Regions from separate parts of the Acidovorax sp. NN32 genome, predicted to be linked through region 2. Evidence: predicted binding sites of a transcription regulator. Region 2 holds the regulator's gene; each other region holds the start of a gene.
The links. Region 2 encodes sigma-54, which starts transcription at its own class of promoters, with help from an activator protein. Its sites were predicted from a motif close to TGGCANGNAANCTGCTTT; they were not measured.

Region 1: a site for sigma-54 is predicted at 1,396-1,413, ahead of ACT89O_RS01810 (ammonium transporter). Genes of this name have one in related genera too.
Region 3: a site for sigma-54 is predicted at 1,442-1,459, ahead of ACT89O_RS24510 (KpsF/GutQ family sugar-phosphate isomerase). Genes of this name have one in related genera too.

The regions. Positions count from the first base shown of each region.
Region 1 is NZ_CP199679.1:388,014-391,285, forward strand. Features, by position in the region: gene ACT89O_RS01800 (transporter substrate-binding domain-containing protein) at 1-69, opposite strand, end outside; gene ACT89O_RS01805 (sulfite exporter TauE/SafE family protein) at 324-1,082, opposite strand; gene ACT89O_RS01810 (ammonium transporter) at 1,447-2,805, shown strand; gene ACT89O_RS01815 (hypothetical protein) at 2,970-3,272, shown strand, end outside.
Region 2 is NZ_CP199679.1:4,902,570-4,905,841, forward strand. Features, by position in the region: gene ACT89O_RS22685 (THUMP domain-containing class I SAM-dependent RNA methyltransferase) at 1-387, opposite strand, end outside; gene ACT89O_RS22690 (acyl-CoA thioesterase) at 384-866, opposite strand; gene ACT89O_RS22695 (RNA polymerase factor sigma-54) at 934-2,523, opposite strand; gene lptB (LPS export ABC transporter ATP-binding protein) at 2,612-3,272, opposite strand, start outside.
Region 3 is NZ_CP199679.1:5,299,127-5,302,398, reverse strand. Features, by position in the region: gene ACT89O_RS24515 (monovalent cation:proton antiporter family protein) at 1-1,369, opposite strand, end outside; gene ACT89O_RS24510 (KpsF/GutQ family sugar-phosphate isomerase) at 1,495-2,496, shown strand; gene ACT89O_RS24505 (KdsC family phosphatase) at 2,627-3,187, shown strand; gene lptC (LPS export ABC transporter periplasmic protein LptC) at 3,255-3,272, shown strand, end outside.

The DNA of each region.
Region 1 (3,272 bases), 800 kb from region 2:
GCGGGCCTGGACGGCGAGGGCAGCGCACAGCGCCACGGCGGTGACAACGGCAGACTTGAAAAACTTCATGGCAGGTTCCTGTGGGGGTGGTTCAGGTACAAAAAATCCGGCATGCGGGTAGGCAAGCCGGAGCGGGTGAATGCAGGCATCGCCAACAGCGATGGGCCTCGTCATCAAACGGAAATGCGCAGAAATTATAGGACGGGCGTTCACATTCGGGCCATGCAGGGCAACCCCGATGACCTCGGGGCGCCCTGGTGGTAGGCCAGCTCAGCTTAGCAAGCATGATGCCATCCGGGGGCACGAGCCCCTTCGGGCCTCGGCTAGCGCAGGAACGCGTCGTAACCCGTCTTGAGGATCAGCGTGCTCACCACCACGATGAAGATGCCACGCACAAAACCCGTGCCGTGCTTGAGCGCCAGGTGCGTGCCCAGCAGGCTGCCCACCACATTGGCGATGGCCAGCGTCACCGCAAAGTGCCACCACACATGGCCCTTGGCGGCAAACAGCGCGATGGCGGCGATGTTGGTGGCGCAATTGAGCAGCTTGGCCGAGGCCGAGGCGTTCAGGAAGTCATAGCCCAGCAGCCGCACAAACAGAAAAACGAAGAAACTGCCGGTGCCCGGGCCGAAGAAGCCGTCATAAAAGCCGATGACCACGCCGATCAGGCAGGCCGCCAGCACTTCGGCCCTGCCCGCAAAGCGGGGTGTGTGGTGCCGCCCCAACTCTTTCTTGGCCAGCGTGTAGACCAGCACCCCCAGCAGCACCAGGGGCAGCAGCTTGCGCAGGAAGTCGGCCGACATCACGGTCACGGCCCAGGCGCCTGCAAACGACCCCGCAAAACCGGCCGCTGCCGCGGGCAGCATGGCCGACCAGCGAACCTGCACCTTGCGGCTGTACTGCCAGGTGGCCATGGCCGTGCCCCACACCGAGGCCGCCTTGTTGGTGCCCAGCAGCGTGGCAGGGGGCGCCCCGGGGAAAGCCGCAAACAGGGCCGGCACCATCACCAGCCCGCCACCCCCCACGATGGCATCCACGAAGCCTGCGAGCAGCGAGGCAAAGGTAATAAAAATCCATTCCATCGCAGGATTTTCGCAGCTTGCCTGCTATGGATTCAGGACTCCCCGGGGCATTGCGAAAGGGAGGCCAGCGTAGAACAGGCAAGAAAAAGGCGCTGGGATCGCCAGCGCCTGGAAAAAAACGCACCTCGTTGGGTGCTTGAAATTTGTTTATTGGTAGAAAGAGTGTCTCCTCGGGCCCCTCGCTTGGCACACCGAAGCGCGCTTTCGAGTGCCGCAACTGTAGCGACTGCACTCCGCTGGTGCATTGGGGGTTTCCCGCCCCCGTTGTGGGGCAGTGATCGGGTTTCCAGGGGCGGAATCGGGGTGTTGGGGCTGGCACGGCTCGTGCAATCGCGCTTGTAACAATTTGCGAAAGGGAGCCGCCATGCGGGGAGTCAACCACCGGTTCGTTGGGGTAGGGTCGCTGTGTCTGGGCCTGTGCGCGAGTGCGCTGGCGCAGACGGCGCCAGAGGTGGCGGCGGGAGCGGTGCCTTCCTTGTCCCTCACACGTCCCGGGCTGGTGGCGCAGTCCACGATCAGCGCGGCAGATACCGCGTGGATGATGACCTCCACAGCGCTGGTGCTGCTGATGACGCTGCCGGGCATTGCCCTGTTCTACGCAGGCATGGTGCGCAAGAAGAACGTGCTCAACACCATGGCCAGCGTGGTGGCCATTGCCGCGCTGGTCAGCCTGCTGTGGTTTGGGGCGGGTTACTCGCTGGCCTTCACCCCGGGCAGCCCCTGGCTGGGGGGATGGGACCGCATCGGCTTTGCGGGCCTGGACTTTCAGCTCGCTGGCGGCAAGCTGGCCGTAAGCCATGTGGCGCCGCACATCCCCGAGTCGGTGTACGCCATGTTCCAGCTCACGTTTGCCATCATCACTGCCGCGCTGCTGGTAGGGGCGTTTGTCGAGCGCATGCGGTTTTCCGCCATGCTGATCTTCATCAGCCTTTGGACCCTGCTGGTCTACGCCCCTGTGGCGCACTGGGTGTGGGAGCCAGGGGGCTGGCTGGCCCAGATGGGTGCGCTGGACTTTGCCGGAGGCTCGGTGGTGCACGTGAATGCGGGTGTGGCCGGGCTGGTGTGCGCGTGGTTCCTGGGGCGGCGCACGGGCTATGGGCGCGAGGCGTTCGAGCCCTACAACCTGGGGCTGACCATGGCGGGCGCGGGCTTGTTGTGGGTGGGCTGGTTCGGCTTCAACGCAGGCTCTGCCGTGGCCGCCGACGGCCGTGCGGGGCTGGCGATGGCGGTGACGCACCTGGCCGCAGCGGCGGGTGCCTTGTCGTGGATGCTGGGCGAGTGGGTGGTGCGCGGGCGGCCATCCCTGCTGGGGCTTTGCTCTGGCCTGGTGGCGGGCCTGGTGGCCATTACGCCTGCTGCGGGTTTTGTCACGCTGCGCTCGGCAGTGGTGATTGGCGTGGTGGCGGGTTTGGCCTGCTACTGGGGCGCCACGGGGCTCAAGCGCCTGCTGCGCGCCGACGATTCCCTGGACGTGTTTGGGGTGCATGGCATCGGCGGCATCGTGGGCTCGCTGCTCACAGGCATGCTGGCCAGCCGCACCGTGGGGGGTGTGCCAGGCAGCTTGCTCACCCAGGCCATTGGCGTGGGCGCTGTGATGGCCTACAGCCTCGTCGCAACCGCCGTGCTGTTGTGGATCACCAACCTGGCTGTGGGCCTGCGGGTGGATGAGCAGAGCGAGCAGACCGGGCTCGACATTGCCCAGCACCGTGAGCGCCTGGGGTAGATGGAAGCCCCCCTGAGCCGCTTCGCGTCTTCCCCCGAGGGGGACGCCACCCGTGGCCTGGCAAAGCCAGTTCCACGGTGGCACTGGCTTGGGCTGCGCCCCTGTCATGGCCAGTTGGTGGTGCGCAGCGCCATGGATGACTGAAATGCCATAAGGAGCCGACCATGCCCGATTCCGACAAGCTTGCCATTGCCGCCCATTTGCATGTGCTGCTGCGCCGCAAGACGGGGCGCGTGACCGACACCGAATGGATGGCTGCCAACGTTGAATATGCGCTGGAGATCGTGCGGTTCGCACGCCAACGTGCCCAGGAGGACAACGTTCCGGAGCTGGTCGAGTGGGCCGACCGCCTCGATCTCGCCATCCATGCCGCCCCACCTGCTGCGCCGCGGCGACCCTTGCTGGATGTGGCCACGCAGGCGGTGCGCCAGCGCATGGCGCCGCCGCCGCCAGAGCCTGCGCCGGAG
Region 2 (3,272 bases):
GCTTTTGGCGCGAAAGCGGTCGGCCACTGCGTCTTTGACCTTGAGACCTGCGAAGTTGAGGCTCTGCAGCGGGCTGTGCTGGGCCGTCACCTCGACCTTGAAGGTCTGGCGCGTGGTGAACCAGATTTCCCAGGCCACGTCGCTGGCCATGGCATAGAGATCGTTCTCGGAGCGGTACGGGCGGTGCGCCAGCTGCACCAGCACGCGCTGGGCCAGGCGGCTGTGCAGGTTGAGCAGCAGCGCCTCGCGCCACGAGGCGCGCAGCAGCACGCCGCCGCGGCCGACCAGCAGGTCTTGCCCCGTGAGGCCGGTGATGCCATGCACCTCGTCGGCCAGAAAGCCCTCCACACCAGCGGCGCAGGGGAGAAAAAGTTGGAGTTGGTTCATGTCGATGGGGAGGATACGCGCTCAGACAATGCGTGGGAATCCGGCGTTCCCGCGCGGGCCAGCAGCAATTGGCGGATGGATTCGGGGATCGGCGCCACCTTGCGGTCGGCCTTGCCGATGAAGACGATGCCGATCTTGCCGCGCGCCACCTCGCGGCCTGAGGTCTTCTCGGTCATGCAAAAGACCAGGTCAAACCCATAGCGGTTGAAGTCCGCAGGCGCCATCTCCACGCGCATGGTCTCGCCATGGAAACCTTCGGACTTGTACTGCGCCACGATGTCGCCGACCACGATGGACAGCCCGCCCACGTCGGCCTCGGGGTAGCCCAGCGACTGGAAGAAGCGCACCCGCGCTTCAGAGACCAGGCTCAGCAGTTGCGCGTTGTCCAGGTGCCCGCCCTGGTTGACGTGGCTGATGTAGATCTGCAGCTCGGTGGCAAAGCCGAAGTGCGGGGGGAGGTCGAAGACGATGCGGGCCATGGTGGGGTGGCGGATAGAAAAACGAAAAATTCAAACAGGGCGAGCCATGCGCCCCCAACCGGGGTACCTACAGCGCCTTGCGCAGGTTGGCCGGCGCGATCTTGAGCGCTTCGCGGTACTTGGCCACGGTGCGGCGTGCGCACTCGATGCCCTGTTCCTTGAGCATCTCAGCGATCTGGCTGTCGGACAGCGGCTTGGCGGGGCTTTCTGCGGCCACAAACTGCTTGATGAGGGCGCGCACGGCGGTGCTAGATGCGTTGCCGCCGGTCTCGGTGCCAAGGCCGGAGCCAAAGAAGTACTTCAGCTCATACGTGCCAATTGGCGTAGCCATGTATTTGGCGGTGGTCACGCGGCTGATGGTGGATTCGTGCAGGCCCAGTTCGTCGGCGATGTCGCGCAGCACCAGCGGGCGCATGGCCAACTCGCCGTGGGTGAAGAAGCTTTTTTGCCGCTCCACGATGGCGCGCGAGACGCGCAGGATGGTGTCAAAGCGCTGCTGGATGTTCTTGATGAACCAGCGCGCCTCCTGCAGGCGCTGCTGCATGCCCTGGTGACCCTCGCCGCCCTTGTGGCCGCGCAGGGCGCCAGCATAGATGTCGTGCACGCGCAGGCGCGGCATCACATCGGGGTTGAGGCTGACGATGAAGTTGTGCTGGCCATCGCGTCCATTGGCACGCCCGGCTTTGCGCACGATGACATCGGGAATGATGATGTTGCGCTCCACGTCGGCAAAGCGACGGCCGGGGCGGGGCTCCAGGCGAGCGATCAGCGCCATGGCGGCGCGAGTGCGCTCTTCGCCGTCGCCACACAGCTGCGTCAGGCGGCGGATGTCGCGGCGGGCCAGCATCTCCAGCGGCTGCTGACAAATGCGCAGCGCGGTCTGCACCGTGTCGGGGTCAGCATCGCTGTCCTCGTCGGCAGCCAGCGCCGTGAGCTGCAGCGTCAGGCATTCGGCCAGGTTGCGCGCGCCCACGCCGGTGGGCTCCAGGCTTTGCAGCAGGCGCTGGGCCACGGTGAAGCGGTGCACCAGCTCTTCAATCTGCTCCAGGTCGTCCGGCCCGGCCAGGCTGATAGCCAGCTCTTCCAGCGACTCTTCGAGGTAGCCGTCGTCGTTGAGCGATTCAATGAGAAAACGCAGCGCTGCGCGGTCAATCTCTGACAAGCGCAGCGCCAGTGCCTGACGGTGCAAAAAGGCGGTCAGCGATTCATGCGAACGGGCCAGCTCGGTGGCGTCGGCCTCGTCGCCTTCGGAGTCGTTGCGGTTGCGGGCGGGCGCATCCCCGCCCCACTCCGCGTCGTTGGGCGCCATTTCTACCGTGCCGTCACCGCTCCAGTCAGGCTCGTCAGCGCCAGCACTCGGCGTTTCAGCATCATTTTGGCCTTCAGCGCTTGTGCTGCTTGCGCTGCTAGCTCCTGAAAATATAGCATCATCGGCGCTGTACTCATCGGGCTGCGCGGGCGTGTCGGCGGCTTCCAGGCCAAACTCCTCGCGCGGAGCTTCGTCGGCATTGCGTTCGAGGAACGGGTTTTCGTCGAGCATCTGCTCGACTTCCTGCGAGAGTTCGAGCGTGGACAACTGCAGCAGCCGAATGGACTGCTGAAGCTGGGGGGTCAATGCAAGATGCTGCGAGACGCGCAGCGAGAGTCCAGGCTTCATTGATTGAGCGCCGCCGGGCCGCCCCAAGGCGTGAAGGCCCCTTCGGGGGGCAGCGCAGTACACGAAGTGACAAGCGTGGGGGCCATGTCTACATCCTGAAGTGTTCGCCAAGGTAAACACGTCGTACCTCGGCGTTGTCCACGATCTCGGACGGCGTGCCCTGCGCGAGCACGCGGCCATCGCTGATGATGAAGGCGTGGTCGCAGATGCCCAGGGTTTCGCGCACATTGTGGTCGGTGATGAGCACGCCGATGCCCCGCGCCTTCAGGAAGCCGATGATGCGCTGGATCTCGATCACGGCAATGGGGTCGATGCCGGCAAAGGGCTCGTCCAGCAGGATGAAACGCGGTTGTGTGGCCAGGGCCCGGGCAATCTCGACGCGGCGGCGCTCGCCGCCGGACAGGGCCATGGCGGGCGAGGCGCGCAGGTGGTCCACGCGCAGCTCCTGGAGCAGGGCCGTCAGGCGCTCCTCGATGGCGTCGCGCGAGAGCGGCTGACCGTCATCACCACGCTGCAGTTCCAGCACGGCGCGCACGTTCTCTTCGACCGTGAGTTTGCGAAAGATCGAGGCTTCCTGAGGCAGGTACGACAGGCCCAGGCGCGAGCGCCGGTGGATGGGCATGTGGGCCACCGATTGGCCGTCGATGCGGATGTCTCCCTCGTCGCTGCGCACCAGGCCCACGATCATGTAGAACGAGGTGGTCTTGCCCGCGCCGTTGGGGCCGAGCAGCCCCACGACCTCACCTTTT
Region 3 (3,272 bases), 400 kb from region 2:
CGCCCGCAGCGGCGGCCTGGCGCACACGGTCCGGGTCCAGGTCCAGCGCCATATAGGGGATGCCTTCATGCTCCAGCATGCGCGCCAGGTTTTGTCCGCAGCGGCCGTAGCCGCAGATGATCACGTGTTTGCTGGTGTTGATGGATTTGCGCGCGATGGACGTCATCTGCAGCGACTGCTGCAGCCAGTCGCTGGCCACCAGCTTCATTACGATGCGGTTGCTGTACATGATGAGAAACGGCGTCGCCAGCATCGACAGCACCATGGCGGCCAGGATGGGGTTCATCAGCGCGGGCTGCACCAGCCCGTTGGCCTGCGTGAGCGACAGCAGCACAAATCCGAACTCCCCCGCCTGGGCCAGGTAGAGCCCGGTGCGCAGGGCCACGCCCGTGGTGGCCCCCATGCTGCGGGCCAGCACCAGGATGATCCCCAGCTTGACCACCAGCGGCACCGTCAGCAGGGCCAGCACCAGCGCCCAGCGGTCCACCAGGATGTGCCAGTCCAGCATCATGCCGATGGTGATGAAGAACAGGCCCAGCAGCACGTCGTGAAACGGGCGGATGTCCGTGCCCACCTGGTGCTTGTACTCCGTCTCGGACACCAGCACGCCCGCGATGAAGGCGCCCAGCGCCAGGCTCAGCCCCGCCAGTTCGGTCAGCCAGGCCAGGCCCAGCGTGATCAGCAGCAGGTTGAGCATGAACAGCTCCTCGCTCTTGCGCCGCGCCACCAGCGTGAGCCACCAGCGCATGAACCGCTGCCCGCCCGTGAGCAGAATGCCCACCAGCACCGTGGCCTTGACCAGCGCCCACGCCAGCGCGGTCAGCAGCTGGTCTGACGAGGAACTCAGCGCGGGGATCAACACCAGCAGCGGCACCACGGCCAGATCCTGGAACAGCAGAATGCCCATCACGCGGCGGCCATGTTCGCTTTCGAGCTCGGCCCGCTCGGCCATGAGCTTGACCACAATGGCCGTGCTGCTCATCGCCATCACGCCCGAGAGCGCCAGCGCCGTCTGCCAGCCCATATCCCACACGCCGCCCACCCAGCGGGAGAGCACCAGTGCCGCGCCGGTGACCACCACCATCGTCAGCACCACCTGCATCAGCCCCAGGCCGAACACCTGGCGCCGCATGGCGCGCAGCTTGGGCAGGCTGAACTCCAGCCCGATGGCGAACATCAAGAACACCACGCCAAACTCGCCCAGGTGCCGCACCCCTTCCGAGTTCTGCGTCAGCGCCAGCGCATGGGGGCCAATGAGCACCCCCGCAGCCAGGTAGCCGAGCATGGGTGGCAGCTTGAGGCTGCGGCAGACCACAACACCCAGCACTGCGGCCAACAGGTAAAGCAAGGTGAGGGCGAGTGAGGACATGGTTCGATGCTATCCGAGCCTTCCTGCGGCCCTCGGTGTTTTCTGTCCGAAGCAGGGTCCATGCCAGAGCCAGGGCAAAAAATCTGCCACCCGCGCAGGCATGCCCGGTCGATAGAATCCACCGGATGATCCCTGTGCCCGCCACGCTGCCCCTTTTTGACGCCGAACAGGCCCTGCGCCTGGCCCGCGAGACCTTTGACATTGAGGCGGCGGCGCTGACCGGGCTGGCGGCCCGCGTCGATGGCGTGTTTGCCGAGGCTGTGTTGATGGTGCTGCAGGCCCGTGGCCGTGTGGTGGTGATGGGCATGGGCAAAAGCGGCCACGTGGGCCGCAAGATTGCAGCCACGCTGGCATCTACGGGCACGCCGGCGTTTTTTGTGCACCCGGCCGAGGCCAGCCACGGCGATCTGGGCATGGTCACGGGCGACGACCTGGTCCTGGCGATCTCCAACAGTGGCGAAAGTGGTGAACTGACGGCCATCCTGCCCGTGCTCAAGCGCCTGGGCGCCCCGCTGATCGCGATGACCGGCGGGCTGCAGTCCACGCTCGCCCGCCATGCCGACCTGGTGCTCGACTGCAGCGTGGAGCGTGAGGCCTGTCCCCTGAACCTGGCCCCCACCGCCAGCACCACGGCCCAGCTGGCCATGGGTGACGCGCTGGCCGTAGCCCTGCTCGACGCCCGGGGCTTCCGCCCTGAAGACTTTGCCCGTTCGCACCCTGGCGGTGCGCTGGGGCGCAAGCTGCTCACCCATGTGAGCGATGTCATGCGCACCGGCAGCGAGGTGCCGCGTGTGGCGCCCGACGCCTCCTTCAGCGACCTTATGCGCGAAATGAGTGCCAAGGGCCTGGGCGCCTCGGCCATCGTGGATGCTGCTGGCCAGGTGCTGGGCATCTTCACCGACGGCGACCTGCGCCGCCGCATTGAGGCCGGGGCCGACCTGCGCACGGCCACGGCGGGCCAGGTCATGCACCCCCACCCGCGCCGCATTGCCCCGGATGCCCTTGCGGTGGACGCCGCCGAAATGATGGAGGCGCATGCCATCACCAGCGTGCTGGTGGTGGATGCGGGAGGGGTGCTCACGGGGGTGGTGCACATCGGCGACCTGATGCGAGCCAAAGTCATATGACCTCATTGGATAGGACCCCCCTGAGTCGCTTCGCGCCTTCCCCCCTTGAAGGGGAGACGCACCCCCTGGCCCGGCGAAGCCGGTTCCACGGGTGCACTGGCTTTGGCCGTGCTTGTTCAAACGCTGCGTGATGACTTCTGACGTGACCTTTCCGGTGCTGCAATTTCCCCCCGAGCTGCTGCTGCGCGCCCAGAGCGTGCGTATCGCTTTCTTTGATGTCGATGGCGTTCTGACCGATGGCGGCCTGTATTTCAGCGAATCGGGCGAAACGCTCAAGCGCTTCAATACGCTGGACGGGCATGGGCTCAAGCTGCTGCAAAAGGCAGGCATCACGCCTGCGGTCATCACGGGCCGCGACTCCGCACCGCTGCGCGTGCGCCTGAAGGCGCTGGGGGTCGAACACGCGGTGTTCGGCACCGAAGACAAACGCCCCGCCGCTGAGCAGATGCTGGCCACGCTGGGGCTGGACTGGTCCCAGGCTGCTGCGATGGGTGACGACTGGCCCGACCTGCCGGTGATGCGCCGCAGTGCTTTCGCGTGCGCCCCGGCCAACGCCCAGGCCGAAGTGCGCCACGCCGCCCATTTTGTGACGCAGGCCCGGGGCGGCGATGGTGCCGCGCGCGAACTGTGTGATCTGCTGCTGGTGGCCTCGGGCCGCTATGCCGCACTGCTGGCGGAGTACACCGCATGAACCGGGGTTTTCTGCGCTCTTTCCCCACCTGCCAGGTTGTCGTGCCTAGCCCGGAGGCAACACCGTGATGCGCAACTGGGTCCGC